DNA from 3 places in the Streptomyces sp. NPDC026538 genome. Region 3 is predicted to be linked to each of the others. Evidence: riboswitches for the same ligand, from Rfam matches in the RefSeq annotation. Region 3 holds a riboswitch; each other region holds the start of a gene.
The links. A riboswitch is a leader RNA that binds a small molecule or an ion and turns the genes downstream of it on or off. The one in region 3 is predicted to bind cobalamin.
Positions count from the first base shown of each region.

Region 1 (10,169 bases), on a different contig from region 3:
AGTTCACCCACGGCGCCTGGGTGGCGCTGCTCGGCATGTGCATCTTCTACGCCACGATGACCGCGATCCGTAAGCACTACGACCGGGTCTCCGAGGAGATCTCGGCCCCCGAGGAACCGGACGACGACCTGGTACGGCCGTCCCGCGTGCACTCGGTCGTCCTGATCTCCAAGATCCACCGCCCCACCCTGCGCGCCCTCGCCTACGCCAAGCTGATGCGCTCGGACACCCTGGAGGCGCTCACCGTCAACGTCGACCCGGCCGAGACGAAGGCGCTGCGCGAGGAGTGGGAGCGGCGCGGGATAGACGTCCCGCTGAAGGTCCTCGACTCGCCCTACCGCGAGATCACCCGGCCGATCATCGAGTACGTCAAGGGCCTGCGCGCCCAGTCCCCGCGGGACGCCGTCTCAGTGATCATCCCGGAGTACGTGGTCGGCCACTGGTACGAGCATCTGCTGCACAACCAGAGCGCCCTGCGCCTCAAGGGCCGGCTGCTGTTCACCCCGGGTGTCATGGTGACCTCGGTGCCCTACCAGCTGGCGTCCTCGGAGGCCGCCAGGAACCGGGCCCGCAAGCGTCAGGACTGGAACGCACCGGGCGCGGTCCGGCGCGGGCCGGCCGAACACCGGCAGAAGGAGCACAGCGGGGGCTGAGCGCGGCCCGGAGGTCCCGGCGATCACGGTTCGCCGGGGCGGCCCGGGCGGCCCGGAGGCCTCGGCGATCACGGTTCGCCGGGGCGCCCCGGCGAGCACGTAGACTGGTGGGCTGTCGTCGGCCCATGCGCGGTCGAGCCCCCTCTCGCTGATCTGGAGTCACCCCGCCATGCAGGCAGAACCGAAGAAATCTCTGGTGGGGACGGAGTACGAGGTCGAGGTGGGCCCGGTCGCGCACGGCGGGCACTGCATCGCCCGGACCGCCGAGGGCCAGGTGCTGTTCGTCCGGCACGCGCTGCCCGGCGAGCGGGTGGTGGCCCGGGTGACCGAGGGCGAGGAGGGGGCCCGCTTCCTGCGCGCCGACGCGGTCGACATCGTGGACGCGTCCAAGGACCGCGTGGAGGCCCCCTGCCCCTATGCCGGCCCCGGCCGCTGCGGCGGCTGCGACTGGCAGCACGCCAAGCCGGGCGCCCAGCGCCGGCTGAAGGGCGAGGTGATCGCCGAGCAGCTGCGGCGGCTGGCCGGCCTGACGCCGGAGGAGGTCGGCTGGGACGGCACGGTGATGCCCGCCGAGGGCGACAAGCTGCCGGCGGGCGAGGTGCCCCAGTGGCGCACCCGCGTGCAGTACGCGGTCGACGCCGACGGCAACGCGGGACTGCGCCGGCACCGCTCGCACGAGGTGGAGCCGATCGAGCACTGCATGATCGCGGCGCCGGGCGTCAGCGAACTCGGCATCGAGGAGCGCGACTGGTCGGGCATGCTGGCGGTGGACGCGATCGCCGCGACCGGTTCCCAGGACCGCATGGTGATCCTGGAGCCCCGACCCGGCGCCCGCCTGCCCCTCGTCGAACTCGACAAGCCGGTGTCCGTCCTGCGGGTGGACGAGAACGACGGTGGCATCCACCGCGTCCACGGCCGCGCCTTCGTCCGCGAACGGGCCGACGGCCGCACCCACCGTGTGGGCAACGGCGGCTTCTGGCAGGTCCACCCGAAGGCGGCGGACACCCTGGTGACGGCGGTGATGCAGGGTCTGCTGCCGCGCAAGGGCGAGATGGCGCTGGACCTCTACTGCGGTGTCGGCCTGTTCGCCGGCGCCCTCGCCGACCGCCTCGGCGAGAAGGGCGCGGTGCTGGGCATCGAGTCCGGCAAGCGGGCGGTGGAGGACGCCCGCCACAACCTCGCCGGCTTCCCGCGGGTCCGCGTCGAGCAGGGCAAGGTCGAGTCGGTCCTTCCGCGCACCGGCATCACCGAGGTCGACCTCATCGTCCTCGATCCGCCCCGCGCGGGCGCGGGGCGCAAGACGGTGGAGCACCTGGTGTCCCTGGCCGCCCGCCGAATCGCCTACGTCGCCTGCGACCCGGCGGCACTGGCCCGCGACCTGGCGTACTTCCGGGACGGCGGATACCGGGTACGCACACTGCGGGCGTTCGATCTGTTTCCGATGACGCACCACGTGGAGTGTGTCGCGATCCTTGAACCGGCCGGAAAGGCCGTCTGACCTGCGGGTTCAGATGGTGTGCGCTATGTGCGGTGTGGGCGTTACGGGCGATATCTTGACGCTGAAATGACGCTCTCCGAGGTGTCTTGACGCTCATTTGACGCCCGTTCTGATGGGATGTCAGGAGCGTTGAGGTCCTGGTCAGGTCGCCGGTAGTGGCTGAGGAGCATCCGTCCGATAGGGGTGGGGCCTGATCTCCCGCGACTGCGCGTGAACGTGCCAGAGTGAAGCGCTGACACCACGCCAGGGGATCGGCTGATGCGCCAACTCGGGCAGTTGGCGGCTGAAGTCCTGTCACTCGTGGAGCGATTGCGGGCGGGAGGGCGCTGACCTGGGGTTTCGCAGGGGAACCTGCGTTGACCTGGGAAAACTCCTCTCGGTAGTTCTCACGGGTCAACGCCGTTTCCCAGGCTCATGTGCCCTGGATGTACCCTCACTTGCGCTTCCGCAGTGCGGCCCACCACCTGGAAGTGATGGGGAAGGCTGCACCTCTTCGGCTCGTTCGGCCCATGGCCTCAGTTGTTGGGTGCGTCGTTCCACGGTTGGCGGAGATTTCTTCCTCGGTCCACTGCCTGGCCCACACGACTGTGTTGTTGCGAATCCAGTAGTGGGACTTGCACGGGAAGCTCCAGTTCCCGATCGAGGGGTGCAGGGAGATCGCGACTCCGTCGAAGGTCAGCTTCCATTCCCGGGGCGCGAGGGGGGTGACGACCTCGTACCCGCAGCCGCAGCCGCACAGGTGGGTGACCAGGGCTTAGCGGATGGAGACGTACACCATGCCCTGGTCCAACTGCTCGGGGAAGCAGTCGACGAACACATGTGTGATCCGGGTGTCAGTCACCCCGTGTCCTCGTTGGTGAGGACGTTTCCGTCCAATTGGTAGACGCTGTGGTGTTCGTGCTCGAGGTCAACGTAGAAACCGTAGACCTTCTTGAACCTCACTACGGCGAGCGAGGCGTTCATGGCGTTGAGCTCGGCGATTTGGATGTTGCTGGCGTACGCGTTGTCCTCGTCCGAGTCGGCGAAGGGGATTCGCTGCCGCTCATGTACGTGGCTGCGCTGGCCGGGAACGCTGGTGGTTACCCGTAGCAGTCCCGTCAGGGAGGTGTCGCATACGAGGACGCCCATGCCCACATCGATGAACGGGATGTCGTACTCCTCAAGCCGGCCGACCACCGGACGCTTGATCACCCCCTTGTCGAGCGCGAGGAACACGAAGTCCATCCCGCGCAATTCCTCGATGGTCGTCTCGTCCACGAACATCGGATGCGGGACGATGCCGGTCCGCATCTTTCCGTAGCGGTCCGCGTAGTAGTCGACCTTCATTGGGGCCCCCTGCAGTTCCTCTTCGGAGGGTGCACCGGGTGCGCGGAAGGCGTTGTGCTGAATGAAGGGCAGGCAGGTCCGGCGCCTGCCGGTATTGGTGTATGTGCAGGTCAGGGCATCGGTGGCGATCGGTCTCGGGTGGTGTCGGGGTGGCTCTGGGAGAAGATCTTCTCCCAGATTTCTCCCAGGCGGCGGCTCTCCGGTGCGGTGGGAGCAGGGACGCTTGCCGTTGCGATAGCAAGTTTGCGTGGTGGTGGTGCTATCCGATGCCGGGGGCTTTGGTCGTTCCTCGCGGCGCGCAGGTCGGCTCCCGCCCGTGCTCTGACGATTGCCGGCGCCTCGGCGCCTCGCCGCGTCGATAAGCGCGCCGCTCAGTCGGTGTCGGCGGTGGCGCAGTGTTTCAGTAGGTCGACGGTGACCGGGTCGACGACTCGGTAGCGCACCACGCGGCCCTCCTTCTCACCTGCCACGACGCCGGCGGCGCGCAGCAGGCGCAGGGCCTGGGAGACGGCAGGGTCGTTCATGCCGGTCGCGACGGCGAGGTCGGAGACGGCGAGCGGGCCCGTGTGGTGCAGGGCCAGCAGGAGGGCGAGGCGTCCGGGGTCGGCCAGCAGGGAGAAACGCTCGGCCCAGGCGCGGACATGGTCGCGTTCGCCGATAGCGGCGATCGCGTCGCAGACCCGGTGGCCGTCGATGGTGCGGCGGTCGGCACGGTCGGCGGGGACGAGGTGCATACGAGCCATCTTCCCAGGTGCTCCGATGTGATCTTGCATACCTGCGTAGCTGCGCAGTTATGCAAGGGCCACGTGGTCCTCGTACCGTTGGGGAGCCGTGGTGTTCGGGAAGACCGGTGACAGCCCTGCGTGGTTCGGGGGCTCAGGCCGGAGCGGCCCTCGCCACTGTGATCGGGGAGTTTCCGTCCCATGGGTTGTACGGTCACTGTCCGCCGGCTGGCGGACGGGAAGGCCGGGACGGGCACGCGGCACCCGTAAGCCAGGAGACCGGCCACGGCATCTCACGAAGTGATCCACGAGGTGCTGGAGCGTGACCTGATGGCCCTGCCCGAAACCGGGACCGAGACCAGTTCTGTTTCCTTTCGCTGGCGGCGCGAGGACACCGTCAAGACGGTGGGGCTGATGGCGGTGATCGCAGCCCTCCATGTCGTCGCCTTCGGGATCCTTTTCCTGCTCGTCGTCCCCGGGCACTACGAGATCGGCTCCAAGGCGTTCGGTATCGGGCTCGGCGTCACCGCCTACACGCTCGGTATGCGGCACGCCTTCGACGCCGACCACATCGCCGCGATCGACAACACCACCCGCAAGCTGATGGCCGACGGCAAGCGGCCGGTGTCGGTGGGCTTCTGGTTCGCGCTCGGGCACTCCAGTGTGGTGGTCGCGATGGCGGCGCTGGTGGCGGGCGGCGCCCAGATCGCCGGCACGCTGGTGAACGACGACTCCAGCACCCACCAGACGCTGGGCGTCATCGGTACGACCGTCTCCGGTTCGTTCCTCTACATCATCGCCGCGCTCAACCTGGTGGCCCTCATGGGCATTCTGAAGGTGTTCCGGGCCATGCGGGCGGGCAGGTTCGATGAGAAGGAACTCGAACAGCATCTGGATTCCCGCGGGTTCATGAACCGGATCCTCGGCCGCCTCACCAAGTCCGTCACTCGCCCCGGCCAGATGTACCCGCTCGGCTTTCTCTTCGGCCTGGGCTTCGACACGGCGACCGAGGTCGCGCTGATGGTGATGGCCGGATCGGGTGCGGCGGCGGGCCTGCCCTGGTACGCCGTCCTCTGCCTCCCCCTGCTGTTCGCCGCGGGCATGAGCCTGTTCGACACGCTCGACGGCACCTTCATGAACTTCGCCTACCAGTGGGCCTTCTCGAACCCGGTTCGCAAGGTCTTCTACAACCTCACCATCACCGGCCTGTCCATCGCCGTGGCCTTCCTGATCGGCACGATCGAACTCGTGGGCGTGCTGCACGAGAAACTCGACCTGCGCGACGCCGTGACCAACTGGATCGCCGGCCTTGACCTCGACAACGTCGGCTACCTGATCGTCGGTCTGTTCGTCGTGGTGTGGGCCGCCGCGGTGGCGTACTGGAGGCTGGCCAAGGTGGAGCAGAAGTGGGCGGCCCGCCTGGGGGAGAGCGGCTGACACCAAGGGATCGTCCGCGGGCCGGGAAGCCGTGCCGCGCCGCTTCCCGGCCCGCCGCTTCGTGTGTGTCCCGGTCCACCTCGGCCGGCGCGCCGACCGGCGGCGGCGTCATGTCACGGCGTGGCGATGCCGTCCAGCTTGCCCGCCTTGGCGTCGGCGACGATCGAGGAGAACTGGTCCGCGCTCATCTGGACGCGCTGGCCGAAGTCGTCGGTCAGGATGATCCGCTGCTCGGCCGGGGCGGCGGGGTCGACGAAGAGCTGGGGACAGCCGCAGTTGCACTCGCCGCAGAACGTCGCCAGCGGTTCGAGTCCGTTGATGTCGGTCATGTTGCTCCGCCTCCGTGGGTGTGGGTACAGGGGTGCGGCGCCGGCTTCTGGTCGGCATGGCCGCGGGGGGCTCCCCGAGGCATACCCGGCGCGCTGGACGCGGACGCGAGCCCGCGCCGGGTGCGGATGCGCGGCGGGTGGCCGGTGTGCGCTCGTGCTCCGTCCACGCTTCCGTTGCCTCGATCCGGCCACCTTGGCCGGGAACTGAACGGGGTCCGTATCCGACTCGTATGGAGGAGGCGGGTCGACCAGGTCGTTCGTGGACGGTGGTGCGCATGCGCAGGCGAGGGTGGGGCGCCTCCGGCCGCGTGGCAGCATCGGGGGTCATGAGGGTGTCCCTGGCGGTGCGGAGCGTGCGCGCGGCGGTGTTCGCCGTGCTGTGCGTGCTGCTCGCCGCCGGGGGGCACGCGCTGGCCACGGGGATGATGCCGCCGGTGTCGGTCCAGGTCGCGGCGGTCGCGCCCGTCTTCGCGGCGGGATGCCTGCTCGGCGGGCGGGAGCGGTCGCTGGCCGGGATCGGCGGCCTGGCGCTCGCCGTGCAGGGTGGCCTGCACTTCATGTTCCATATGGTCGAACCGCACCACGCCGCGATGGTCCTGCACGGCATGCGGATGACCGCTGCCCAGGCACAGGACCACGTCCATGCGCTGACGCCGCACGCCACCGCCGCCCATGCCGGGGCAGCCCTGGTGCTGACCTGGTGGCTGCGACGCGGTGAGGCCGCGCTCTGGTCCTTGCTGCGCTGGGCGGTCGCCCGCGTGCCGGGGCTGGCCGCCTGGTGGCGCGTGGCGGCTGGAGCGCGCGGGGTGCCCGGTCCTCCGGAGCACGCGTGCGGGACCGGTAGGGAGTCCAGGACGCTGAAGGGTGCGCGGCTGCGGTACGCCGTTCACCGCCGGGGTCCGCCGTCGGGGGCGGCCTACGCGCTCTGAACCCGACATCCCTTCTTCATCACGGAGATCCGTTCACTCATGTCCCCGAACCGCACCACCCTGCGCCGCGCCGGCGCCGTCACCGCCCTGACCGCCGCCGGGCTCCTCGCCGCGGCCGGCGTCGCCTCCGCGCACGTCACCGTCCACCCCGAGAGCTACGCCAAGGGCGCCACCGACGGTGTCCTGACCTTCCGGGTGCCCAACGAGGAGAACACCGCCTCCACCACCAAGGTGCAGGTCTTCCTGCCCACCGACCATCCCGTCCTGGGCGTCCTCGTCTCCCCGCAGGACGGCTGGACCGCCCAGGTGACCACCACCAAACTCAAGACGCCGGTCAAGACCGACGACGGCACCATCACCGAGGCCGCCTCCGAGATCACCTGGACCGGCGGAAAGATCGGCGCCGGTCAGTACGAGGACTTCGACGTCGCCTTCGGGCAGCTGCCCGAGGACACCGACCAGCTGACCTTCAAGGCGCTCCAGACCTACTCCGACGGCAAGACCGTCCGCTGGATCGAGGCGGCGGGCTCCGGGGACGAGGAGCCGGAGAACCCGGCTCCGGTCCTCAAGCTCACCGCGAAGGCCGCCGGGGAAGGAGACAGCGGCACGGCCGCCTCGGCTGCGGGCTCGAAGAGTCCCGCGGCTTCCGAGTCCAAGGCGTCGGCCAGTGACTCCACCGCCCGTGGTCTTGGTGTCGCCGGGCTGGTGGTGGGCGTCCTCGGGCTGGTGGCGGCCACGTTCGCCGTCCTGCGCGGTCGTTCCACCGGATCCAAGGCCGAGTAGGGCACGCTTCTCCCTGGTTCCCGCCGGCGAGCATCGGTCGGCGGGACGGGGACACGTGTGACCGGGGGCGACCGGCACCGTGCGGCCGTACCCGACCGGGCTGCTCGGGAGCCAGGTCCACGGATCTGCTCCCCTCCATGAGTCGGGTCCGAGTGCCCGTGAGTTCCGGGCATTTCCCGTGATCCAGGTCACATGCTGTGGATTGGGTGGGAACGCCTGTGGGTTTCCGTGCGTCGGCCCTGCCGACCGGTACCTGGGTGCCAGGATGAGGCGCCATGACAGCAGGGTGGTGCTCTCGCGCGTTACGGACCGCGGTGTTCGCGGCCGTGTGCGTGCTGCTCGCCGCCCTCGGTCACTTGATGATGTCCGGCAGCGAGGTGCCCTCGTGGGCGCTGGCCGCCGCGGTCGCCGTGACCTGTGTCGGCGGCTGGTGCCTGACGGGGCGTGAGCGTGGGCCGCTGCTGATCGTGGTTGCCGTGGTCGCCGCTCAGGTGCTGCTGCACGAGGGGTTCTCCTTCGCGCAATCCAGGGCCGTCCCGTCCGGCACCGCGGCCTCCATGGACATGGGCTCGATGCGCGCCGGCTCCGTGGGCATGGCCCACATGGATCACATGGACCGCATGGGTCACTCCCTGGCCGGCACCTCCCCTTCGTCCGGCATGCTGGCCGTCCACCTGGTTGCGGCGCTGCTGTGCGGCCTGTGGCTGGCGTACGGCGAGAAGGCCGCCTTCCGCATCGCGCGGGCGGTGGCCGGATGGCTGATCGCGCCGCTGCGGCTGCTGCTCGCCCTGCCCGGCGTCGCACACCGCCGGCCGGGCCGCGTACGGCGGCGTGATGCGGACCGGGCACCGTGCCTGCTGCTTCTCGTCCACGCGATCACTTCCCGGGGCCCGCCGGTGCGGGCCGCTGTCGTCTGAGGACAGCTGGTTCCCCGAGGCCGCCCGTGTCGGGTGCCTCGGGCCGCGGCCGTACGACCGCTCGGCGCCGCAGCTCCGCCGCGCCACCGTGCCGTAGGCCGTCTCCCCACTTCACCGGACCGCCCGTGCCTTTGGCGTGCCCTGGTCCGGATCACGGTCGACCCGAGAAGGACACCAGGTGATCACCTCTGCCCTGCCCACCGCGCATGCCAGGAACAGCAGGACGGCGGCGCTCGACGAATCGATCACCGCCTGGGCGCTGGCCGCCCGCCGCGGTGACGCCGAGGCCGTCGAGCGGTTCGTGGGCGCCCTGCACCGGGACGTCCGGTGCTACGTCGCCCAGTTGTGCGGCGATCCACAGGCTGTGGACGACCTGGCCCAGGACACGTTCCTGCGGGCGCTGGGCAGTCTGCACCGGTTCGAGGGACGTTCCTCGGTCCGGTCGTGGCTGCTGTCCATCGCCCGCCGCGCGGTGATCGACAGCTACCGGTACGCCGCGGCCCGGCCGCGCCTGAGCGACGTACCGGACTGGCGGCTGGCCGTCGAACTCGCCCAGCCGTGCGGCCTGCCGGGCTTTGACGACGGCATCGCGCTGCTGGACCTGCTGGCCGCGCTGCCCGGCGAACGCCGTGAGGCGTTCATCCTCACCCAACTGGTGGGCCTGACCTACGAGGAGGTGGCCGAGGTCAGCGACTGCGCGATCGGGACGGTCCGGTCCCGGGTGGCCCGGGCCCGCGCGGCCCTGATCGAGCTGTTGGAGGAGGCGGAGGGGAAGGAGGAGGCTGCGGCCCTGGCGGTCTGAGGACGCGCCGGGGGCCGAGGGCCCGCGTGCGCGGTCGACGAAGAAGGCCGGGCAGGACGGCTGACGTGTCCCTGCCCGGCCTTGCCGGTGCGCGTGCTTGTCCCGAGAGACTCAGGAGTTCAGGCGGCGACCGTGTCGGCGACGCCGTACCCGGCCTCGACGATCGCGGCGCGGAGCCGGCCGTCGTCGAGGTCCGTCCCGTGCACGGTGACGGACTTGGCGGCGACGTCGACCACGACCTCGCTCACCCCCGCCACCTCGGACACCTCTTCCCTGATGCTCGCCGCGCAGTGCTCGCAGCTCATGCCGGTGACGCTGTACCGCTTCTGTGCCATGGCGCAACTCCTGGATGCCGAGGGGGCTTTGGGTGGTTTACGGGCGTACGGGGTCGGGTGTTCAGGCCGTTCCCGTCACCACAACAGTCGGCTGAGCGGAGCCGGAAGTTCCGGAGCGGGTGCGCCGATTCCGGTGCCGGGCGGGCGGGAAGGAACTCTCCGCGGCACCGGGCCGGGTTCGGGTGGGGAGGGGTTCGGGTGGCGGACTGCCGACACGGCGATCACCGTGGCACTGCGCACGCCGGGTGGCCCTGGGAGCCCGAGCCGAGGGATGTCCGGGACCGGCGGAGACGCGTCGGCGCAGGAGCCTGGCCGCTGCTCGTGGCCACGGTCGCGGTTCTCGCCGGCGGCTACGGCTGGCTGGGTTCCGTCGCCGCCGGCACGCTCGGTGCGCTGGTCGGATGTGCCGCGGGGCTGGTGGCCGGGGCCCTGCTGTAC
Region 1 covers NZ_JBVHQG010000002.1:1,222,585-1,232,753, reverse strand. Annotated here, with positions in the region: gene ACZ4N4_RS12425 (APC family permease) at 1-653, shown strand, start outside; gene ACZ4N4_RS12420 (class I SAM-dependent RNA methyltransferase) at 823-2,151, shown strand; gene ACZ4N4_RS12415 (ubiquitination-like system serine protease family protein) at 2,585-2,890, opposite strand; gene ACZ4N4_RS12410 (hypothetical protein) at 2,989-3,477, opposite strand; gene ACZ4N4_RS12405 (ArsR/SmtB family transcription factor) at 3,849-4,211, opposite strand; cobalamin riboswitch at 4,293-4,501, shown strand; gene nicT (Nickel transporter NicT) at 4,530-5,636, shown strand; gene ACZ4N4_RS12395 (hypothetical protein) at 5,750-5,965, opposite strand; gene ACZ4N4_RS12390 (hypothetical protein) at 6,292-6,894, shown strand; gene ACZ4N4_RS12385 (YcnI family copper-binding membrane protein) at 6,934-7,677, shown strand; gene ACZ4N4_RS12380 (hypothetical protein) at 7,953-8,594, shown strand; gene ACZ4N4_RS12375 (sigma-70 family RNA polymerase sigma factor) at 8,773-9,396, shown strand; gene ACZ4N4_RS12370 (heavy-metal-associated domain-containing protein) at 9,516-9,731, opposite strand; gene ACZ4N4_RS12365 (hypothetical protein) at 10,053-10,169, shown strand, end outside.
Region 1: it holds a riboswitch for cobalamin, as region 3 does, so the genes downstream of both, nicT (Nickel transporter NicT) here and ACZ4N4_RS00345 (cobalamin biosynthesis protein) in region 3, are expected to answer to the same signal.

Region 2 (10,169 bases), on a different contig from region 3:
ATGTCCTTGCGCCAGTTGGCGACGCGGCCACCGGCGTAGTACGGCACGCCGTAGGTCTTGCCGTCGTAGGTCACCGAGGCCTTGAGGCCGTCGAGCCACTGGCCGGAGTTGGTGAACTGGGAGGCGTCGACGGGGGCGAAGGCGCCCTTGACCATGTAGCCGAGCATCTCGGTGTTGCCCATCTCGACCACGTCGGGGGCCTTGTCCGTGGCGAGGACGGCGTCCAGCTTGGTGTTCTTGTCCGGCCAGCCGTAGTACTCGTGCTTGATCTTGATGCCGGGGTGCTTCTTCTGCACGGCCGCGTCGGCGGCCTTCACCAGGTCGGGCCAGTTGTTCTGGGCGTCCACGGTGAGCCAGACGGTCAGCTCCTTGGCGTCCGCCCCCTGCGCCTTGTTGTCGTCCTTCTTGTCACTGCCACACGCCGCGATGGAGACGACCATGCCCGCGATACCAATCGCGGCTATCAGCTTGCGCTTCACGCCACCCTCCTCAGGGATGCCACATACCCCCCTGCCTCCCCGCGCGAGCGTTGGGCCGGGACCTGGACCAATGGTGTAGACCAGTGCGGGAAGCTTGGCCCAGACCACCAGGCCTGTCAAGGGTGGTCGAATGGGCTCCGACCAGCCGTTATGCGACCTACATATGCAGGAACCTTTAAGTAAGAAGCCCTCGAAAACCCGGGGCGCGGACGAGACAATTCCGGTAGACCACTAGAGTGGTGGACTAGACCAAAAGAGCCCGCGGCGGTATACAGAGGGGATCACGCAGCGTGCTGGGGATATCCCGGTACGCTGCCGTGCCACGAAGTGGCCGGATCAGGAGCCGGGAAGGCGGAGCATGAGCACCGACGTCAGCAGTGCGGAGAACGAGAGCGGGACAGCCGTCCGTACCGCGCGTGTGCCCAAGTACTACCGCCTGAAGAAACATCTCCTCGAAATGACGGAGACACAGGCGCCCGGCACCCCGGTCCCGCCCGAGCGCACACTGGCCGCCGAGTTCGACACCTCCCGCACCACCGTCCGCCAGGCCCTCCAGGAGCTGGTCGTCGAGGGCCGCCTGGAACGCATCCAGGGCAAGGGCACCTTCGTGGCCAAGCCGAAGGTCTCCCAGGCACTCCAGCTGACCTCGTACACCGAGGACATGCGCGCCCAGGGCCTGGAGCCGACCTCGCAGCTGCTGGACATCGGCTACATCACCGCCGACGACCGGCTCGCCGGCCTGCTCGACATAACGGCGGGCGGGCGCGTGCTGCGCATCGAGCGGCTGCGCATGGCCAACGGCGAGCCCATGGCCATAGAGACCACGCACCTGAGCGCCAAGCGCTTTCCGGCCCTGCGCCGTTCCCTGGTCAAGTACACGTCCCTCTACACCGCCCTCGCCGAGGTGTACGACGTCCACCTCGCCGAGGCCGAGGAGACCATCGAGACCTCGCTGGCCACCCCGCGCGAGGCCGGCCTGCTCGGCACCGACGTGGGCCTGCCGATGCTGATGCTCTCCCGGCACTCCCTGGACCGCGAGGGCCAGCCCGTGGAGTGGGTGCGCTCGGTGTACCGCGGCGACCGCTACAAGTTCGTGGCCCGGCTGAAGCGTCCCCGGGACTGACGCGGGGCGCCTTTCACAGAATCGACATGCCGATAGCCGGACAGCTACTTCCGCTCCGGTGACGCCGTGACCTAGATTGCCTGCGCATTACACAGGCGAACGGTGAGGGGACGGAGCCGCGGTATGTCGGATGTACCTGAAGTGAGGCAGCCGGTGGTGACACCGATACGCGTGGTCATCACCGTCTGCCTCGTCGCGCCCTTCGTGGCGATGCTGTGGGTGGGCTCCTACGCCAAGACGGACCCGACGTTCATCGGGATCCCGTTCTTCTACTGGTACCAGATGCTGTGGGTCCTGATATCCACCGCGCTCACGATGACCGCGTACCAGCTGTGGCAGCGTGACCAGCGCGCCCGCAAGTCCGAGAGCACGAGCGGGGGTGCGCAGAAGTGAAGGACGGTGTGAACGGCGTCGCGCTCGGCGTCTTCATCTTCTTCTTCCTGGCCGTCACGGCCATGGGTTTCCTGGCCGCGCGGTGGCGCAAGGCCGAGAACGAGCACTCCCTCGACGAATGGGGCCTGGGCGGCCGGTCGTTCGGCACCTGGGTCACCTGGTTCCTGCTCGGCGGCGACCTGTACACGGCGTACACCTTCGTCGCCGTACCGGCGGCGATCTACGCGGCGGGCGCGGCCGGCTTCTTCGCGGTGCCGTACACGATCCTCGTCTACCCGCTGATCTTCACGTTCCTGCCCCGCCTGTGGTCGGTCTCCCACAAGCACGGCTACGTGACGACCTCGGACTTCGTGCGCGGGCGCTTCGGCTCCAAGGGCCTCTCGCTCGCCGTCGCCCTGACCGGCATCCTGGCGACGATGCCCTACATCGCGCTCCAGCTCGTCGGCATCCAGGCCGTCCTCGACGTCATGGGCGTCGGCGGCGGCGACGGCACCAACTGGTTCGTGAAGGACCTCCCGCTGCTCATCGCCTTCGGCGTGCTGGCGGCGTACACCTACTCCTCCGGTCTGCGGGCGCCCGCGCTCATCGCGTTCGTGAAGGACGGGCTGATCTACCTCGTCATCGCGGTGGCGATCATCTACATCCCGATCAAGCTGGGCGGCTTCGACGACATCTTCGCCAAGGCCGGCCACGCGTTCGCCCAGGTCAACCCGGCCACCGGCAAACCACGCGGGGCGCTCGCACCACCCGAGGCCGGGCAGTGGACCTACGCCACCCTGGCCCTGGGCTCCGCGCTCGCGCTGTTCATGTACCCGCACTCGATCACCGCGACGCTCTCCTCCCGCAGCCGTGACGTGATCCGCCGCAACACCACGATCCTGCCGCTGTACTCCCTGATGCTGGGCCTGCTCGCGCTGCTCGGCTTCATGGCCATCGCGGCCGGCGTCAAGGTCACCAACGGCCAGCTGGCGATCCCCCAGCTGTTCGAGAACATGTTCCCGGACTGGTTCGCGGGTGTGGCCTTCGCGGCGATCGGCATCGGCGCCCTGGTCCCGGCGGCCATCATGTCCATCGCGGCCGCGAACCTCTTCACCCGCAACATCTACCGGGACTTCATCAAGCCGGACGCCACACCGAAGCAGGAGGCCCAGGTCTCCAAGCTGGTGTCGCTACTGGTGAAGGTCGGCGCGCTGGTCTTCGTGCTCACCATGGACAAGACGGTCGCCATCAACTTCCAGCTGCTGGGCGGTATCTGGATCCTGCAGACCTTCCCGGCCCTGGTGGGCGGCCTGTTCACCCGCTGGTTCCACCGCTGGGCCCTGCTGGCGGGCTGGGCGGTCGGCATGGTCTACGGCACGGCCGCGGCGTACGGCGTGGCCTCCCCCACCCAGAAGCACTTCGGCGGCTCGGCCAAGGAGATCCCGGGCATCGGCGAGATCGGCTACATCGGCCTCACGGCGTTCGTGATGAACGTGGTGGTGACCGTGGTCCTGACATTCGTCCTGAAGGCCCTCAAGGCCCCCGAGGGCATCGACGAGACCAAGACGGAGGACTACACGGCGGACGCGGGCGACCCGGGAGTGGAAGCCGAACTCCCGCCGGCTGTCGCGGAGGGCGCACACTAGAGCACCCCGACAGGAGCGCGGGGCTGTATCAATATGCGGCTCCGCCGCGTATGCGCGAGCAACCACCCACAAACCGCAGCGGGCCGCCGAAAATCAAGCACAACGGCGGCCCGCTGTCGTGCACACTCACGCGCATGACGATCCTGATCCGGGAAGCGCAACCCACGGAATACGACATCCTCGGCGAACTGACAGCTGAGGCCTACCTCCGGGACGGCCTCCTCGACTTCGGCGAGAGCGATTCCTATCTCACCGAACTCAGGGACGTCGCGAAACGGGCAGCCGCGGCCACCGTTCTCGTCGCCGTGAACGGCAACGCCCTCCTCGGCGGAGTCACGTTCGTCCCCGGTCCCGGCCCGATGGCCGACCTCGCCGTCCCCGGAGAGGCCGAGATCCGGATGCTCGCCGTCGACCGGGCCGCCCGCGGCCAGGGGGCCGGCGAGGCGCTCGTCCGCGCCTGCGTCGACCGCGCACGCGCTCTGGACGGCTGCGAGAAGGTCGTCCTGTCGACCCAGCGCACCATGGAATCCGCCCACCGGATCTACGAACGCCTCGGCTTCGTCCGCACACCCGAGCGGGACTGGAATCCCTTGCCGCAGCTGGACGACATCACTCTCGTCACCTATGAGTTGACGCTGCGAGACGGTTCGCGACACAACATGTGGGGGTGACACCGCGACCCGGCACTAGATGTATGCTCATGCTCGCTGTCGCCGCAGGGGAATCCGGTGCGAATCCGGAACTGTCCCGCAACGGTGTACTTGCGCACATCTGTGCACAAGCGTCAGTCCGAGGACCTGCCGACAGCACGCCCGGCCGTCCGGCCCGGGTGTTCTGACGTCCGGGTCTCGTGGAGTGGGCCGGGGACGCGACACGCGTGCGTGCGCTCGTGTGCTGCCTCCTGCCCTCCGCCAGGCCCCGTGCCGAGCGAGGGAGAGCCCCACGTGACCATCGCGCCAGCCGAACCGGCTTCAGCGACCATCTCTGTGGACGAGGACGGTCCCGGCACCGCGTTGCTGCGGACCCTGACCGGGCTGACCGCCGACCTCCCCGACGCCGACCCCGGCCGGGTCGCCGCCGCCGCGTTGCGCGGCCGGTCCGCGCGGGCCGACGAGTCGGAGTTGCGCGAGCTGGCCACCGAGGCGGCGGCCGGTCTCATCTCCGAGGACCCCGCCTACTCCCGGCTCGCCGCCCGGCTGCTGACGATCTCGATCCGTGCCGAGGCCGCCTCGCAGGGCGTGACGTCCTTCACCGAGTCCGTCGCCGTCGGACACCGCGAGGGCCTCATCGCGGACCGCACCGCCGAGTTCGCGCGCCTGCACGCGGCCCGCCTGGACGCCCTGGTCGACCCGGACGCCGACGACCGTTTCGGCTACTTCGGACTGCGCACCCTGCACAGCCGTTACCTGCTCCGGCACCCGATCACCCGCAAGGTCATCGAGACCCCCCAGCACTTCCTGCTCCGGGTCGCCGCCGGCCTCGCGGATGACACCGTGCTTGATTCGAAGACGGGCACTCACGCCCTGGACGAGGTCGCCGCGCTCTACCGGCTCATGAGCCGCCTCGACTACCTCCCCTCCTCCCCCACCCTCTTCAACTCCGGCACCCGGCACCCCCAGATGTCGTCCTGCTATCTCCTCGACTCCCCGAAGGACGAGCTGGACTCCATCTACGACCGGTACCACCAGGTGGCCCGGCTCTCGAAGCACGCCGGTGGCATCGGTCTCTCCTTCTCCCGGATCCGCTCCCGCGGTTCGCTGATCCGCGGCACCAACGGGCACTCCAACGGCATCGTGCCGTTCCTCAAGACGCTCGACGCCTCGGTCGCCGCGGTGAACCAGGGCGGCCGGCGCAAGGGCGCGGCCGCGGTCTACCTGGAGACCTGGCACTCCGACATCGAGGAGTTCCTGGAGCTGCGCGACAACACCGGTGAGGACGCCCGGCGTACGCACAACCTGAACCTCGCGCACTGGGTCCCGGACGAGTTCATGCGCCGGGTGAACGCCGACGGGCAGTGGTCCCTGTTCTCCCCGGCCGACGTGCCGGAGCTGGTGGACCTGTGGGGCGACGCGTTCGACGCGGCCTACCGCAAGGCCGAGGCCGATGGGCTCGCGCGCAAGACCATCCCGGCCCGTGACCTGTACGGCCGGATGATGCGCACCCTCGCGCAGACCGGCAACGGCTGGATGACCTTCAAGGACGCGGCGAACCGGACCGCGAACCAGACGGCCACGCCTGGCCATGTCGTCCACTCCTCCAACCTCTGCACGGAGATCCTGGAGGTCACGGACGACGGCGAGACGGCGGTCTGCAACCTGGGCTCCGTGAACGTCGGCGCGTTCGTGGACACGGCGAGCGGTGACATCGACTGGGAGCGGCTGGACGAGACCGTCCGTACCGCGGTCACCTTCCTCGACCGGGTCGTCGACATCAACTTCTACCCGACCGAGCAGGCGGGCCGCTCCAACTCCAAGTGGCGTCCCGTGGGCCTCGGTGCCATGGGCCTGCAGGACGTCTTCTTCAAGCTGCGGCTGCCCTTCGACTCCGCCGAGGCCAAGGCGCTCTCCACCCGGATCGCCGAGCGGATCATGCTCGCCGCGTACGAGGCCTCCGCCGACCTCGCCGAGCGCGGCGGCCCGCTGCCGGCCTGGGAGAAGACCCGTACGGCACAGGGTGTGCTGCACCCCGACCACTACGGCGTCGAGTTCAGCTGGCCGGAGCGCTGGGCGGCGCTGCGCGCGCGGATCGCGACGACCGGTCTGCGCAACAGCCTGCTGCTCGCCATCGCGCCCACCGCCACCATCGCGTCGATCGCCGGTGTCTACGAGTGCATCGAGCCACAGGTCTCGAACCTCTTCAAGCGCGAGACGCTGTCCGGTGAGTTCCTCCAGGTCAACTCCTACCTGGTGCAGGAGCTCAAGGACCTCGGCGTCTGGGACGCCCGCACCCGGGAGGCGCTGCGCGAGGCCAACGGCTCGGTGCAGGACTTCGCGTGGATCCCGGCGGACGTCCGGGCGCTGTACCGCACGGCGTGGGAGATCCCGCAGCGCGGTCTGATCGACATGGCCGCGGCCCGCACCCCGTACCTGGACCAGGCCCAGTCCCTGAACCTGTTCCTGGAGACGCCGACCATCGGCAAGCTCTCCTCGATGTACGCGTACGCCTGGAAGTCGGGCCTGAAGACGACGTACTACCTGCGCTCGCGCCCGGCGACCCGGATCGCCCGTGCCGCGCAGGCCCAAGCCACCGTTCCCGCCCAGCAGACGGCCCCCGAAGACGCGGTCGCCTGCTCCCTGGAAAACCCCGAGTCCTGCGAGGCCTGCCAGTAATGACCAGCAACACCAAGGCTGCGACATCCAAGTACCTGCTCGACCCGGGCTTCGAGCTGACTCTCCGCCCGATGCGCTACCCGGACTTCTACGAGCGCTACCGGGACGCCATCAAGAACACCTGGACCGTCGAGGAGGTGGACCTCCACTCGGACGTCGCCGACCTCGCCAAGCTCAGCCCCTCCGAGCAGCACCTGATCGGCCGCCTCGTCGCCTTCTTCGCGACCGGTGACTCGATCGTGGCGAACAACCTGGTGCTGACGCTGTACAAGCACATCAACTCCCCCGAGGCGCGGCTCTACCTGAGCCGCCAGCTGTTCGAGGAGGCCGTGCACGTCCAGTTCTACCTGACCCTCCTGGACACCTACCTCCCCGACCCGGAGGACCGCACGGCCGCGTTCGCCGCGGTGGAGAACATCCCGTCCATCCGGGAGAAGGCCGGGTTCTGCTTCAAGTGGATGGACTCGGTGGAGAACCTGGACCGGCTGGAGTCCAAGGCCGACCGCCGCCGCTTCCTGCTCAACCTGATCTGCTTCGCCGCGTGCATCGAGGGCCTGTTCTTCTACGGCGCCTTCGCGTACGTCTACTGGTTCCGCAGCCGGGGTCTGCTGCACGGTCTCGCCACGGGCACCAACTGGGTGTTCCGTGACGAGACGATGCACATGAGCTTCGCGTTCGACGTGGTCGACACGGTCCGCAAGGAGGAGCCGGAGCTCTTCGACGACGAGCTTCAGCAGCAGGTCACCGACATGCTGCGGGAGGCCGTCGAGGCGGAGCTGCAGTTCGCCCGTGACCTGTGCGGTGACGGCCTGCCCGGCATGAACACCGACTCGATGCGCCAGTACCTGGAGTGCGTCGCCGACCAGCGGCTCGGCCGCCTCGGCTTCGCTCCGGTGTACGGCTCGGAGAACCCGTTCTCCTTCATGGAGCTGCAGGGCGTTCAGGAGCTGACGAACTTCTTCGAGCGGCGCCCGTCCGCGTACCAGGTCGCGGTGGAGGGCACCGTCGACCTGGACGAGGACTTCTGAGCCTGCTGCTCCCCGCGGTCCTCGTGGGCCTCCCTGATCTGCCGGTCGATGCGCCTGTCGCGCAGGACGCCGAGCACGGACGGGAGGGCCATGAGGACCAGGATGCCGAGGACCAGGACCATTCCGACGAGACCTTCGATCTGGTTTCCGTTCATGGACACCACTGTCGCGCCGAATACTCCTTACCGTGAGTGGCAGCACTGCCATGCACCCTCGAATTACTGCCAGCGACGAGGCACACTGGCAGCATGCTGACGAACGTGGCCGCGGTACTCCTGGACGGTGTGCACCCCTTCGAGCTCGGAGTGGTCTGCGAGGTCTTCGGACTCGACCGCTCCGACGAGGGGCTGCCGGTGTACGACTTCGCGGTGGTCTCGGCGGAGGGGCCGTCGCTCGGCACCCATGTGCCGGGCCTCACCGTCTCCACGCCGTACGGTCTGGACCGGCTGGAGGAGGCCGATCTGATCGCGGTGCCGGCCTCGGACTCCAATGTCGAGCGGGGCTACCCGCCCGAGCTGCTCGACGCGCTGCGCCGGGCGGTGGAGCGGGGTGCCCGGGTGCTGAGCGTGTGTTCCGGCGTCTTCGTCCTCGGCGCGGCCGGGCTGCTGGACGGGCGCCGGTGCGCCGTGCACTGGCGGCACGCGCGGCTGCTGGGCCGCCGTTTCCCGCACACCCGGGTCGAGCCGGACGTGCTGTACGTCGACGAGGACCCGGTGATCACCTCGGCGGGCACCGCGGCCGGTATCGACGCCTGTCTGCACATCGTCCGCAAGGAACAGGGCCCCGAGGTCGCCAAGAAGATCGCCCGGCGGATGGTGGTGCCCCCGCACCGGGACGGCGGCCAGGCCCAGTACATCGAGCGCCCGCTGCCGGAGGGCCCCTGCGACACGGTCGGCGAGGTGCTGGCCTGGATGGCGGAGCATCTCGACGAGGAGGTCACCGTCGAGCAGCTGGCCGGCCGCGCCCTGATGGCCCCGCGCACCTTCGCCCGCCGCTTCCAGCAGGAGACCGGCACCACGCCGTACCGCTGGATCCTGCGGCAGCGGGTGCTGCTGGCCCAGGAGTTGCTGGAGGGGACCGACGAGACGATGGACGCCGTCGCGGGCCGCACCGGCTTCGGTACGGCGGCCGCGCTGCGGCACCAGTTCGTGAAGGAACTGGGCACCACGCCGAACGCCTACCGGCGCGCGTTCCGGGGCCCGCAGGCCGCCTGAGCGCGCGCCGGTATCAGGAGTCACCCGCCGGTAGGCCGGTCACCAGGGCACGGGCGTGAGCAGCAGCCGCTGCGGCCGCAGGGTGATGCCCACCCGGGTGGCGTCATCGGAGCCGGGGACCTGCTCGAAGCGGTACCTGGCGCACAGCGCCGCCGTGATCAGGCTGAGTTGGGTCATGGAGAAGTGGTCGCTGGGGCACTTGCGGTTGCCGACGCTGAAGGGGCTCATGGCGTACTTCGGCACTTCCCGGGCCCGCTCCGGAAGCCAGCGGTCCGGGTCGAAGTCGAGGTGCGCGTCGTACGAGTGGGCGTCCCGCTGGATGGCGTAGGGGCTGTAGACGATGTCGGCCCCCGCCGGAATGCGATAGCCGCCGAGCTCGGTGTCGGCCTTGGCGCGCCGCGTCAATATCCATACGGCCGGCCGCAAACGCATCGCCTCGACGACGACATTGTTGGTGTGCGTGAGCTGCCGAACGTGCTCGAATCCAACCGGTCGACCTCCTGTCACGGATTCGACCTCGGTCCGTACCTTCTCGGCGTGTTCCGGATGTTCGGCGAGGACCTGGAGCAGCCACATGATCGTGGAAGCGACAGTTTCGCTACCGGGGGTGAGTATCGCGACGACCTGGTCGTGGATCTCCTGTTCCCCGATGGGCTCGCCATTCTCGTCCTTCGCCGCCAGCAATGCCGTCAGCAAATCGTCCGGATTTTGACCAGATGCCCGGCGCTCGGCGACGATCTCGTCGACGAGGAGATGCAAATCGGCCAGTGCCCGGTTGAATTCGCGGTTGGCCGGCAACGGCAGCCGGTACAGCGGACCGAGTGGTACGACCATCCGCCGGTACATACCGCGGAACACGCTCGCGAGGTCGACGCTCAGCCGCTCCGCGCGCTCGTCCATGTACTCGCCGCGCAGCAGGCAGCGGGCGGCGATGCGGACCGCGACCCGGAAGGACTCCGAGGTGCAGTCGACGGTCTC
Region 2 covers NZ_JBVHQG010000005.1:587,256-597,424, reverse strand. Annotated here, with positions in the region: gene ACZ4N4_RS23175 (extracellular solute-binding protein) at 1-479, opposite strand, end outside; gene ACZ4N4_RS23170 (GntR family transcriptional regulator) at 838-1,602, shown strand; gene ACZ4N4_RS23165 (DUF3311 domain-containing protein) at 1,726-1,995, shown strand; gene mctP (monocarboxylate uptake permease MctP) at 1,992-3,620, shown strand; gene ACZ4N4_RS23155 (GNAT family N-acetyltransferase) at 3,755-4,291, shown strand; cobalamin riboswitch at 4,315-4,439, shown strand; gene ACZ4N4_RS23150 (ribonucleoside-diphosphate reductase subunit alpha) at 4,565-6,949, shown strand; gene ACZ4N4_RS23145 (ribonucleotide-diphosphate reductase subunit beta) at 6,949-7,977, shown strand; gene ACZ4N4_RS23140 (hypothetical protein) at 7,890-8,132, opposite strand; gene ACZ4N4_RS23135 (helix-turn-helix domain-containing protein) at 8,226-9,191, shown strand; gene ACZ4N4_RS23130 (bifunctional albaflavenone monooxygenase/terpene synthase) at 9,231-10,169, opposite strand, start outside.
Region 2: it holds a riboswitch for cobalamin, as region 3 does, so the genes downstream of both, ACZ4N4_RS23150 (ribonucleoside-diphosphate reductase subunit alpha) here and ACZ4N4_RS00345 (cobalamin biosynthesis protein) in region 3, are expected to answer to the same signal.

Region 3 (10,169 bases):
GCGGCGGCCGTGTCCACCCAGAGCCAGGTGGCCTCTTCGCGGGTGAGCACCTCGTGGGCGTCCTCCGGGTCGGCCCCGTCGTGCTCGGCCAGCCACAGCAGGGCGTACGGCCGCAGGGTCGGCTCGTCGACGACCGCGCGGACGTCCGGTTCGGCGGGGGCGCCGACCACGCGCAGCGCCTCGAAGGCGAGACCGCGCAGCAGGGCGTCCTCGCCACGGGCGGCGGCGACGAGTTCGGCGACGGCGCTGCCGACGGGGCGGGCGGCGAGCCAGGCGCGGTACTCGGCGCGGGCCGCGTTGGGGCGGAGCTGGGCGCAGCCGCGCAGCATCTCCTCGGCGGCGACCTCGATGTTCCCGGCGGGGCTCTGTGCGGCCACGCAGATCTGCTCCAGCTTGACCCAGACCGCCCAGCTGCCCAGCGGGGTGAGGGTGGCCTGGCCGACGCCGTAGGTCAGCGCGCCGACGGAGGCGAGCGCGTGCAGGGACCAGTCGAGGAGGGGGGCGAGCTCGGCGTCCTCGGCGGGGGCGGGGTCGTCGGCCGGTGCGCGGTCCGCCAGGTCGGCGCGGGCGGCGGGCACGCTGGCGGCGGGCACGGCGGAGCCGATCCCGGCCTCCGTCTCGTAGGGGACCTCGCAGCGCTCGGTGCGCAGTTCGGTGACCCGCTGTCGCAGCAGGTCCAGGAGCTGCTCGACCGGGACGGGACCGGCGGACAGCTGGAGGAAGGAGAGCACCTGGGGCATGGCCGAGACGACCTCGGCGACTGCGGCGGCCTCGAACTCCGCGGGCTCCGGATGGGCGAGCGACCACGCGTCGAAGAGGGCGACCCAGCCGCGCAGCACGGCGCTGTCGTCGCGGTCCCAGGCGCGCAGGCGCCAGCCGGGGCGTGCGCTGTCGCCGTGCACCTCGACCAGGCCGGCAAGCCGGGCGGTGTCCCAGTCGGCGCGGATCTGAGCCACGGTCAGGCCCAGATCGCCGGAAGCGCGTTCGGCGGACGCCTCGGAGAGAGTGGCCTTGCCGTCGGCGGTCGCGCCGTCGCTGCCCGGACCGAGGGCCGTGTCGGCCCAGTGGGCGACTCGGGCCGCTCCGGCCAGCCCGGACCGTGCCATTCTGGCCAGCTCGGCGGGGGCCGGGGTGCCCTCGGGTGGGCGGGGTGCGGGGCGACGCGCGGGCCGCTGGTTCATCGCTCGGGGGGCTGCGGCCAGGGGTCGCGTTCGGACGAGTCGAAGCCTTGAGTCGCGCGGGATACGGGACGTCACGGGTGCAGTCTTCCGGTTGACGGTCCGAAAACCCAAACGGAATGTCACGGCGGGCGACGGGGCTGGCCAACGCACGGGACCCGCGGGGAGGCGAGGAGACATGTTCAGGCCAGTGGTACGGCCTTAAACGGAACCCGTGGGACCGACTGGAATCGGGGCCTCCGGCTTGCGCCGGGGCGAGGCCGGGGAAGGGCCGCGGGTGCGGGGAAAATCATGCCAAGCGCGTCATGTCATATGAGAGGAGACATAAATGGGCATCACATCAGAGGCGTGAGAAATCGGCGCAGCCGCTCCTCGTAGCGCTCGGGGTCGGCGTTCCACATCGCGCCGTGCGGGGCGTCCGGCACGGTGTGCAGGGCGATGCGGTCGGGGCGCTGTGCGGCGAACCGGCGGGAGTACACCCAGGGGGCCACCGTGTCGTCCGGGCCGTGGACGATCAGGGTGGGCACGGTGAGCTGATCCGGGTCGACGGGGTCGCCGACGTGGTCGGCGTGCAGGCCGGCGCGGCCCTGGGCGGCGCGCACCGCGAGCGGCAGCAGCGGCTCGGGGACGTGCCGGGCCTGGGCCAGGGCGCGCAGGGTGGCCTCCCAGCTGAGCACCGGCGAGTCCAGGACCAGCCCGGAGACGCGCTCGCGGAGCGCCGAGTGGGCGACGGCGCGCAGCGCCATGGTGGCGCCGGTGGACCAGCCGTACAGGACGACACGGCGGGCGCCGTAGCGGACGGCGTAGCGGATCGCCGCGTCCAGGTCGCGCCACTCGCTCTCGCCGAGGTGGTTCAGGCCGTCCGGGGGGCGCGGGGCGCCGAGGTCGCCGCGGTAGGCGAGGGCGAGGACCGGCAGGCGCCGGCCGTGCAGGAACCGCATGACGTTCATGGGGAGCTCACGGGTGGTGCCGAGGCCGTGCACCGCGATCACCCAGGTGTCCCGGTAGCCGGGCACGAACCAGGCGGGCAGGGCCCCGAGTTCGCCGGGCAGGTCGATGTCGGCGTGGTCCAGGCCGAGGGCCGCGCCCGGGTTGCCGACGTGGACGTTGGGGGTGAGCCAGACCTTGTCGCCGGTTTCGAGGGTGCCGTGGGTCACGCTCTCCAGCCGCCGTACGACGGTGTCCGGGGTGTTCGCGGCGGACTCCAGGACGGCGCCGACGACCGCGTGCGAGCCGTCGCCGGCCAGGCCGTAGGTGCCGGGGCGCAGCGAGGCCAGGTCCCGGGTGAGGGTGATGCGGCCGACCGTGCTGCCGTGCACGGTGAGCTGGGGCTCGGTGGGCAGGGGCCGGCCCGGCGGCGCCTTCAGCGCGGCGTCACTGGCGAACCGCCCTGCGGCCACGCTGGCCGCGCCGGCGGCGAGTACGGCACCGACCGCGGCGGCCGTGACTTTGACTGGGCGCACCTGTCCAGTGTCGGGGCGGAGCGGGACGGCGGCCAGTGGAGGCGGGGCCGTTTGTCCCGCGGGCGAAGCCTTCGACGGGGGCGCGGTGAGTTCGGCACCGCCGGGGACGTACGTCGTGGCGTGGCGCTCTCGCGGCGGAGAAAGAGTCGAGCAGCACGGAAAGAAGAAGCCCGAAGCGCGGGGCGGGACGCGAGGAACCCAAGAGCGCCGTCGGGGCCGGCGGGCGGGACGCGAAGAACCCAAGGGGCGGGACGCGAGGGACCCGACGAGCAGGACGCGAAGAACCCGACGAGCAGGACGCGAAGAACCCAACGGGCGGGACGCGAGGGGCCCGACGAGGATGACGCCGAAGGCCGGGCCGTAGGCGGCTATCGCCTTTGCTGGCCGTAGCCCCGGAGGCGCTCCCCCACCTCCGCCATCTGTTCCGGTGAGAGCAGGCTCGGGGTCAGGCCGGGGACGGCGGACGCCGTCAGCCACAGGCGGCACATCCACTCCAGCTGGGCCGTGCGGTCGTAGGCCTGGGTCAGGGTGGTGCCGTAGGTGATCGTGCCGTGGTTCTGGAGGAGGCAGCCGGAGCGTTCGGTCAAGGCGCGGAGCATGTTCTCGGCCAACTCGTCGGTGCCGTAGGTCGCATACGGGGCAACCCGGACGGTACCGCCGAGCGCGGCGGACATGTAGTGGATCGCCGGAAGCTCCGGGACGAGCGTCGAGACGGCCGTCGCGTGCACGGCGTGGGTGTGCACGACGGCACCGGCGTCCGTGCCGCGGTAGATCGCGAGATGCATCGGCAGCTCGCTGGTCGGGACCAGGGCGCCCAGCACCTGGCGACCGGAGAGGTCGACGCCCGTCACGTCGTCGGGGGTGAGCCGGTCGTACGGCACGCCCGACGGCGTGACCAGCACGGTGTCGCCGACGCGGACCGAGACGTTGCCGGAGGTGCCGACGACCAGTCCGTCGGTCACGGTGCGGCGGGCGGTGACGACGAGCTCGCGCCAGGCGCTCGCCTCCTCCGCGCGTACATCCCGCCTCCGTGGCTCCGACACACCCGGTGCGTCGCTGCGCCCATCCCGTCCGTCACGGTCGTCCCGCCGCTGCTCAGCCATGCCCCGATCCTGTCAGGCGGTGCCCCAACCGGCTTGTACGGCAGGGCACTTTAGGCCGGACACCCCGTATTCAGTAGAGCGCAAATCCCCACAAAGGGCACCATTTCAAGGCTTGGCCGAAGATCGCCGATCATACGCCGATCTTCCAATAATCTCTGGACGATTTTTCGTACACGTCGCCATTCCGGGGGGAAACATGGCCCGTGACCGCTCCGCGTCGCACCATCACCGCCACCGCCACCGTCATCACGCCCGCGCCCTCGCGGCGTCCGTGGCCGCTCTCGCCCTCGCGGGGGCTGCGACCGCGTTCGCCGGGACGCCGGCGTCCGCGGCGAGCCCGCCTAAGGGGCACGACGTCTCCTCGCACCAGAAGAACGTCGACTGGGCGGGCGCCAGGGCGAAAGGCGCCAGGTTCGTATACGTCAAGGCGACCGAGTCCACCACCTACCGCAACCCGTACTTCGGCCGGCAGTACAACGGTTCACGCGAGGCCGGAATCATGCGGGGCGCCTACCACTTCGCCCTGCCGGACACGTCGTCGGGCGCTCGGCAGGCCGCGTATTTCGTGAGCCATGGCGGCACCTGGACCGCGGACGGCTGGACACTGCCGCCGGCGCTCGACGTCGAGTACAACCCGTACGACAAGAAGCACAGGTGCTACGGGCTGAGCCACTCCAAGATGGTCGAGTGGATCAAGTCCTTCAGTGACGAACTGAAGCGGGAGACCGGCCGGCGGCCGGTGATCTACACGACCACCCACTGGTGGAACCTCTGCACCGGCGGCAGCGGCGCCTTCGCCGCGAACCACGCCCTGTGGATCGCCCGCCACGGCTCGGCGGACGCCGGCGCGCTGCCGGCCGGGTGGTCGCGGTGGACCTTCTGGCAGTACGACAACAGCGGCAGCCTGCCGGGTGACCAGAATCTCTTCAACGGGTCGGCGAGCCGACTGAAGGCGTTCGCCAAGGGCTACTGACCAACGGGCGACTGAGCCGCCGGACCGGAGACGGGACGGCGGCTTCGCCCGTTCCCGCGCGCGGATACCCTGAAGTCGATCTCAGACACCACAGTGACCATCCCAGTTCACCTTCCGTTCATCCAGGTTGCCTACGGTCCAACGGCCGATGACCTCTAAAGATTGTCTGGGTAAATGGAAAACTTCTCGCTGATCCTCGCGATTGTGGTGGTGACCGCACTCGCGTTTGATTTCACGAACGGTTTCCACGACACCGCCAACGCGATGGCCACGACCATCTCGACCGGCGCACTCAAGCCCAAGATCGCGGTGACCATGTCGGCCGCGCTCAACCTGGTGGGCGCCTTCCTCTCCGTGGAGGTCGCCAACACGATCTCCAAGGGCCTCGTCGACGAGAACGGCATCCGCCCCGAGGTCATCTTCGCCGCCCTGGTCGGCGCGATCCTCTGGAACCTGGTGACCTGGCTGGTGGGTCTGCCCTCCAGCTCCTCGCACGCCCTGATGGGCGGTCTGATCGGCGCCACCGTCGCCTCCGCCGGCCTCGGCGCGGTCCACGGCGACGTGCTGGTCACCAAGGTCCTGCTCCCGGCGGTCGCCGCCCCCGTCGTCGCGGGCCTCGCCGCGATGCTCTCCACCCGCCTGTCGTACGCGATCGGCAAGAACGCCGACGACAACGCCACCCGCAAGGGCTTCCGCGCCGGTCAGATCGCCTCGGCCGGCCTGGTCTCCCTCGCGCACGGCACCAACGACGCGCAGAAGACGATGGGCATCATCACCCTCGCGCTGATCGCGGGCGGCTCCATCGCCCCCGGCTCGAACCCTCCCACCTGGGTCATCCTCTCCGCCGGACTCGCCATCGCCCTCGGCACCTCCATCGGCGGCTGGCGGATCATCCGCACCATGGGCAAGGGCCTGACCGACCTCCAGCCGCAGCAGGGCTTCGCCGCCCAGACCAGCGCGGCCACCGCCATCCTGGCCTCCTCCCACCTCGGCTTCTCCCTCTCCACCACGCACGTCGTCTCCGGTTCCGTGATGGGCGCCGGCCTGGGCCGCAAGGGCGGCACGGTCCGCTGGTCCACCGCGACCCGCATGATGATCGCCTGGGTGCTCACCCTCCCCGCGGCCGCGGTCGTCGGCGCGCTCGCCGAGTCCGTGACGGACCTCGGCGACTGGGGCACGGCGGTCGTCGCCGTCTTCCTCGTCGCCTCCAGCGCCACGATCTGGAAGCTCTCCCGCCGCGAGGTCGTGGACAGCGCCAACGTCAACGACACCGACGGCACGGAGCCGGCCGGCGTGGTGACCGCGGCGATGGCCGCCGTGACCCCGCCGCCCGCGGGCACGGTGGCCGACGACCTCACCGCCACGATCCCGTCCCCCGCCCCGTCACCCGCGCCGGTCGCCGCCAGCGACCCGGCCGCGACCGTCTGACCCCCGAGGAAGAACCGACATGAACATCGACTGGGCAGCCATCGGCTCCGTCTTCGGCGTCAGCCTCGTGGTCACCGTGGGCATGGTGGCCCTCTTCACCCTCGGCATCAAGGGCCTCTCCGCCCGCGAACGCGCCGTGGCCCAGGGCAACTCCGCGGCCCTGGCCGTGACCGCCGCCTACCTGTGCTTCGCCGCCTGCGCGGCCGCGGTGGCGTACGGCATCCATCTGATCGTGGCCAAGTCCTGATCCCGGCCAAGGCCTGACCTCGGCCGGACAAGGCTCCTCCCCGACTCGCTCGGGAGGAGCCTTCGGCATGTCCCACGAGCCCCGCTGGACCACCGGTGTGGGCCTTCCCACACACTCCCCTCGCAGGTCAACGGCAAGTTGACGGGTCTTCCGGGGGCGTGGTGGACTTCCGGAGCCAAGTACGGCGGCAAGAGAGGAAGCCGGTGTGAATCCGGCGCGGTCCCGCCACTGTCACCGGGGTAGCAATCCCCGGGAGCCAGGAACTCTCACCGCCGGTCTCGTCGAACCAGGGCGTGGACACCCTGAGTGAGGACATATCGCCATGCGCGGCTGCCGTTCGAGGTTGAGTACCAGGCCCGTTCCCGCCCCCGCGGCGGGCTGAGCCGATGGGTGCCGGTCGCGTCTTCGCGTACGGCGCCGCCGCCGGCCTTCTCGGCGATCTGCTGCTCGGCGATCCGCGCCGCGGGCATCCGGTCGCCGCGTTCGGACGGGCGGCCGGGGCCGTTGAGCGGGCACTGTGGCGGGACCACCGCGGGTGGGGCGCGCTGCACACCGCCGTCTGCGCCGGCGGCGCCGTGACGCTGGGCGCCCTGGCCCAGCGGGTCGTACGACCGTCCACCGCCGCTTCCGTCGCGCTCACCGCGACCGCCACCTGGGCCGTCGTCGGGGGCACTTCACTCGCCCGCGAGGCCGCTGTCATCGGGCGCGCCCTCGAGACGGGGGACGTCGAGGCCGCCCGGGCCCGGCTGCCACATCTGTGCGGACGGGATCCGCAGGCCCTGGACGCCGACGGGATCGCCCGGGCCGTCGTGGAGTCCGTCGCGGAGAACACGAGCGACGCGGTCGTGGGTGCGCTGGTGTGGGGGGCCGTGGGCGGGGTGCCGGGGCTGCTCGGGTTCCGGGCCGTCAACACCCTGGACGCCATGGTGGGTCACAAGTCGGCCCGGTACCGGCGGTACGGGTGGGCCTCGGCGCGGCTGGACGACGTGGCGGGGTGGCCGGGGGCACGGCTCACCGCCGTACTGGCCGCCGTCGCCGGAGCGGACACCAAGGGGGCCGTACGGGCCTGGCGATCCGACGCGGCGAAGCATCCGAGCCCCAACGCCGGGCCGGTGGAGGCGTCGTTCGCCGGGGCGTTGGGGGTACGGCTCGGCGGGACCTTGTCATACGGCGGCCGGGTCGAGCACCGGCCGGTACTGAACGGGGAGGGGCGTGCGGTGGAAGTCGCGGACATCGAGCGGGCGGTGCGGTTGTCACGGCGGGTGGGGTGGCTGGCGTTCGGGGTCGGCGCGGCCGGGGCCCTGCTGCGGGGGGCGCTTGCACGGCGCCCGGCACAGCGCTCCGCACGGCGGCCGGGACGGGCGTCGTGAACGGCGGCGGGCTCCTCGTCGCCGGTACCACCTCCGACGCCGGCAAGAGTGTCGTCACCGCCGGTATCTGCCGGTGGCTGGTGCGGCAGGGCGTCAAGGTCGCGCCGTTCAAGGCGCAGAACATGTCCCTCAACTCCTTCGTCACGCGCGAGGGCGCCGAGATCGGGCGGGCGCAGGCCATGCAGGCGCAGGCCTGCCGGGTCGAGCCGACCGCGCTGATGAACCCCGTGCTGCTCAAGCCGGGGGGCGAGCAGAGCAGCCAGGTCGTGCTGCTCGGGAAACCGGTCGGTGAGCTGAGTGCGCGCGGGTTCTTCGGGGGCTCTGGGCCCGCGACGCAGCCGCCATCAGACGTGGTGTCCCCCGGGAAGAGGCTGCACGGCGGGCGGCAGCAGCTGCTCGGGACCGTGCTCGACTGTCTCGCCGAGTTGCGGGGCACGTATGACGCGGTGATCTGTGAGGGGGCGGGCAGTCCGGCGGAGATCAACCTGCGCCGGACCGACATCGTGAACATGGGGATCGCGCGCAACGCGCGGATCCCGGTGCTCGTCGTCGGCGACATCGACCGCGGGGGCGTGTTCGCCTCCTTCTTCGGCACCGTCGCCCTGCTCTCGCCGGAGGACCAGGCCCTCGTCGCCGGGTTCCTCGTCAACAAGTTCCGGGGCGACGTCTCCCTGCTGGAGCCCGGCCTCGACATGCTGCACGGCCTCACCGGGCGGCACACCTACGGCGTGCTCCCCTTCCGGCACGGGCTCGGGATCGACGAGGAGGACGGGCTGCGGGTCTCGCTGCGCGGGACCGTCCGGGAGTCGAACACGGCCCCGCCGGTCGGCGCGGACGTCCTGCGGGTCGCCGTCTGCGCCATCCCCCTGATGTCCAACTTCACGGACGTGGACGCGCTGGCCGCCGAACCGGGTGTCGTGGTGCGGTTCGTGGACCGGCCCGAGGAACTCGCCGACGCCGATCTCGTCGTGATCCCGGGCACCCGGGGGACGGTCCGGGCCCTGGAGTGGCTGCGGGAGCGGGGGCTCGCGGAGGCGCTCGAGCGCAGGGTCTCCGAGGGGCGGCCGGTGCTCGGCATCTGCGGTGGCTTCCAGGTCCTCGGGGAGCACATCGAGGACGAGGTCGAGAGCCGGCGCGGGCAGGTGGCCGGTCTCGGGATGCTGCCCGTACGGGTGCGGTTCGCCCGGGAGAAGACCCTCACCCGGCCCGTCGGCGAGGCCCTCGGCGAGCGCGTCGAGGGGTACGAGATCCATCACGGGGTGGCCGAAGTCACCGGTGGGGAACCCTTCTTGGACGGCTGCCGGGTCGGGCAGACCTGGGGCACCCACTGGCACGGCTCCCTGGAGTCGGACGGCTTCCGCCGGGCCTTTCTGCGCGAGGTGGCGGCCGCCGCGGGCCGCCGGTTCGTGCCGGCCCCCGACACCTCGTTCGCCGCGCTGCGCGAGGAGCAGCTCGACCGGCTCGGCGACCTGATCGAACAGCACGCGGACACCGACGCGCTCTGGCGGCTCATCGAGTCGGGCGCGCCGCAAGGACTGCCTTTCATCCCACCGGGAGCGCCCGCATGAGCACTGTGTTGTTGTTGTCGACCGCCGACACCGATCTGCTGGCGGCCCGGGCCGCCTCCGGTGCCGACTACCGGATCGGCAATCCGACGCGCGTCGACGTCACGGAGGAGCTGCCCGCGCTGATCGAGGGCGCGGACATCGCCGTCGTACGCCTGCTCGGCGGCAAGCGGGCCTGGGAGGACGGGCTCGCCGCGCTCCGGGCGTCCGGGGTGCCGACCGTGCTGCTCGGCGGCGAGTCCGTGCCGGACGCAGAGTTGATGGCCGAGTCGTCGGTGCCGGCCGGCGTGGTCGCGGAGGCGCTGCGCTATCTCGTCGAGGGTGGCCCCGCGAACCTGCTGGAGCTGTCCCGGTTCCTGTCCGACACCGTGCTGCTGACCGGCGAGGGGTTCGCCGAGCCGCAGCGGATGCCCGAGTTCGGGGTGCACGGCGCGTACCAGATCCGGGCCGGCCGTCCCACGGTCGGGGTGCTCTTCTACCGGGCCCATGAACTCAGCGGCAACACCGCCTTCGTGGACACCCTGTGCGAGGCGATCGAGGCGCGGGGCGCCAACGCCCTTCCGGTGTACTGCGGTTCGCTGCGCGGGGCGGACGCCGGGCTGTACGAGATCCTCGCCGGGGCCGACGCGCTGGTCGCCACCGTGCTGGCGGCCGGCGGCACCCACGCCTCGCAGGCCTCGGCCGGCGGTGACGAGGAGGCCTGGGACATCGGGGCGCTCGCCGATCTGAACGTCCCGGTGCTGCAGGGCTTGTGCCTGACCTCGTCGAAGAGCACCTGGGACGAGTCCGACGCCGCCCTCTCCCCCATGGACGCGGCGATGCAGGTCGCCATCCCGGAGTTC
Region 3 covers NZ_JBVHQG010000001.1:59,612-69,780, forward strand. Annotated here, with positions in the region: gene ACZ4N4_RS00315 (hypothetical protein) at 1-1,181, opposite strand, end outside; gene ACZ4N4_RS00320 (alpha/beta hydrolase family protein) at 1,514-2,641, opposite strand; gene ACZ4N4_RS00325 (class II aldolase/adducin family protein) at 3,010-3,744, opposite strand; gene ACZ4N4_RS00330 (lysozyme) at 3,941-4,717, shown strand; gene ACZ4N4_RS00335 (inorganic phosphate transporter) at 4,892-6,145, shown strand; gene ACZ4N4_RS00340 (hypothetical protein) at 6,165-6,392, shown strand; cobalamin riboswitch at 6,538-6,677, shown strand; gene ACZ4N4_RS00345 (cobalamin biosynthesis protein) at 6,779-7,762, shown strand; gene ACZ4N4_RS00350 (cobyric acid synthase) at 7,759-9,330, shown strand; gene cobN (cobaltochelatase subunit CobN) at 9,327-10,169, shown strand, end outside.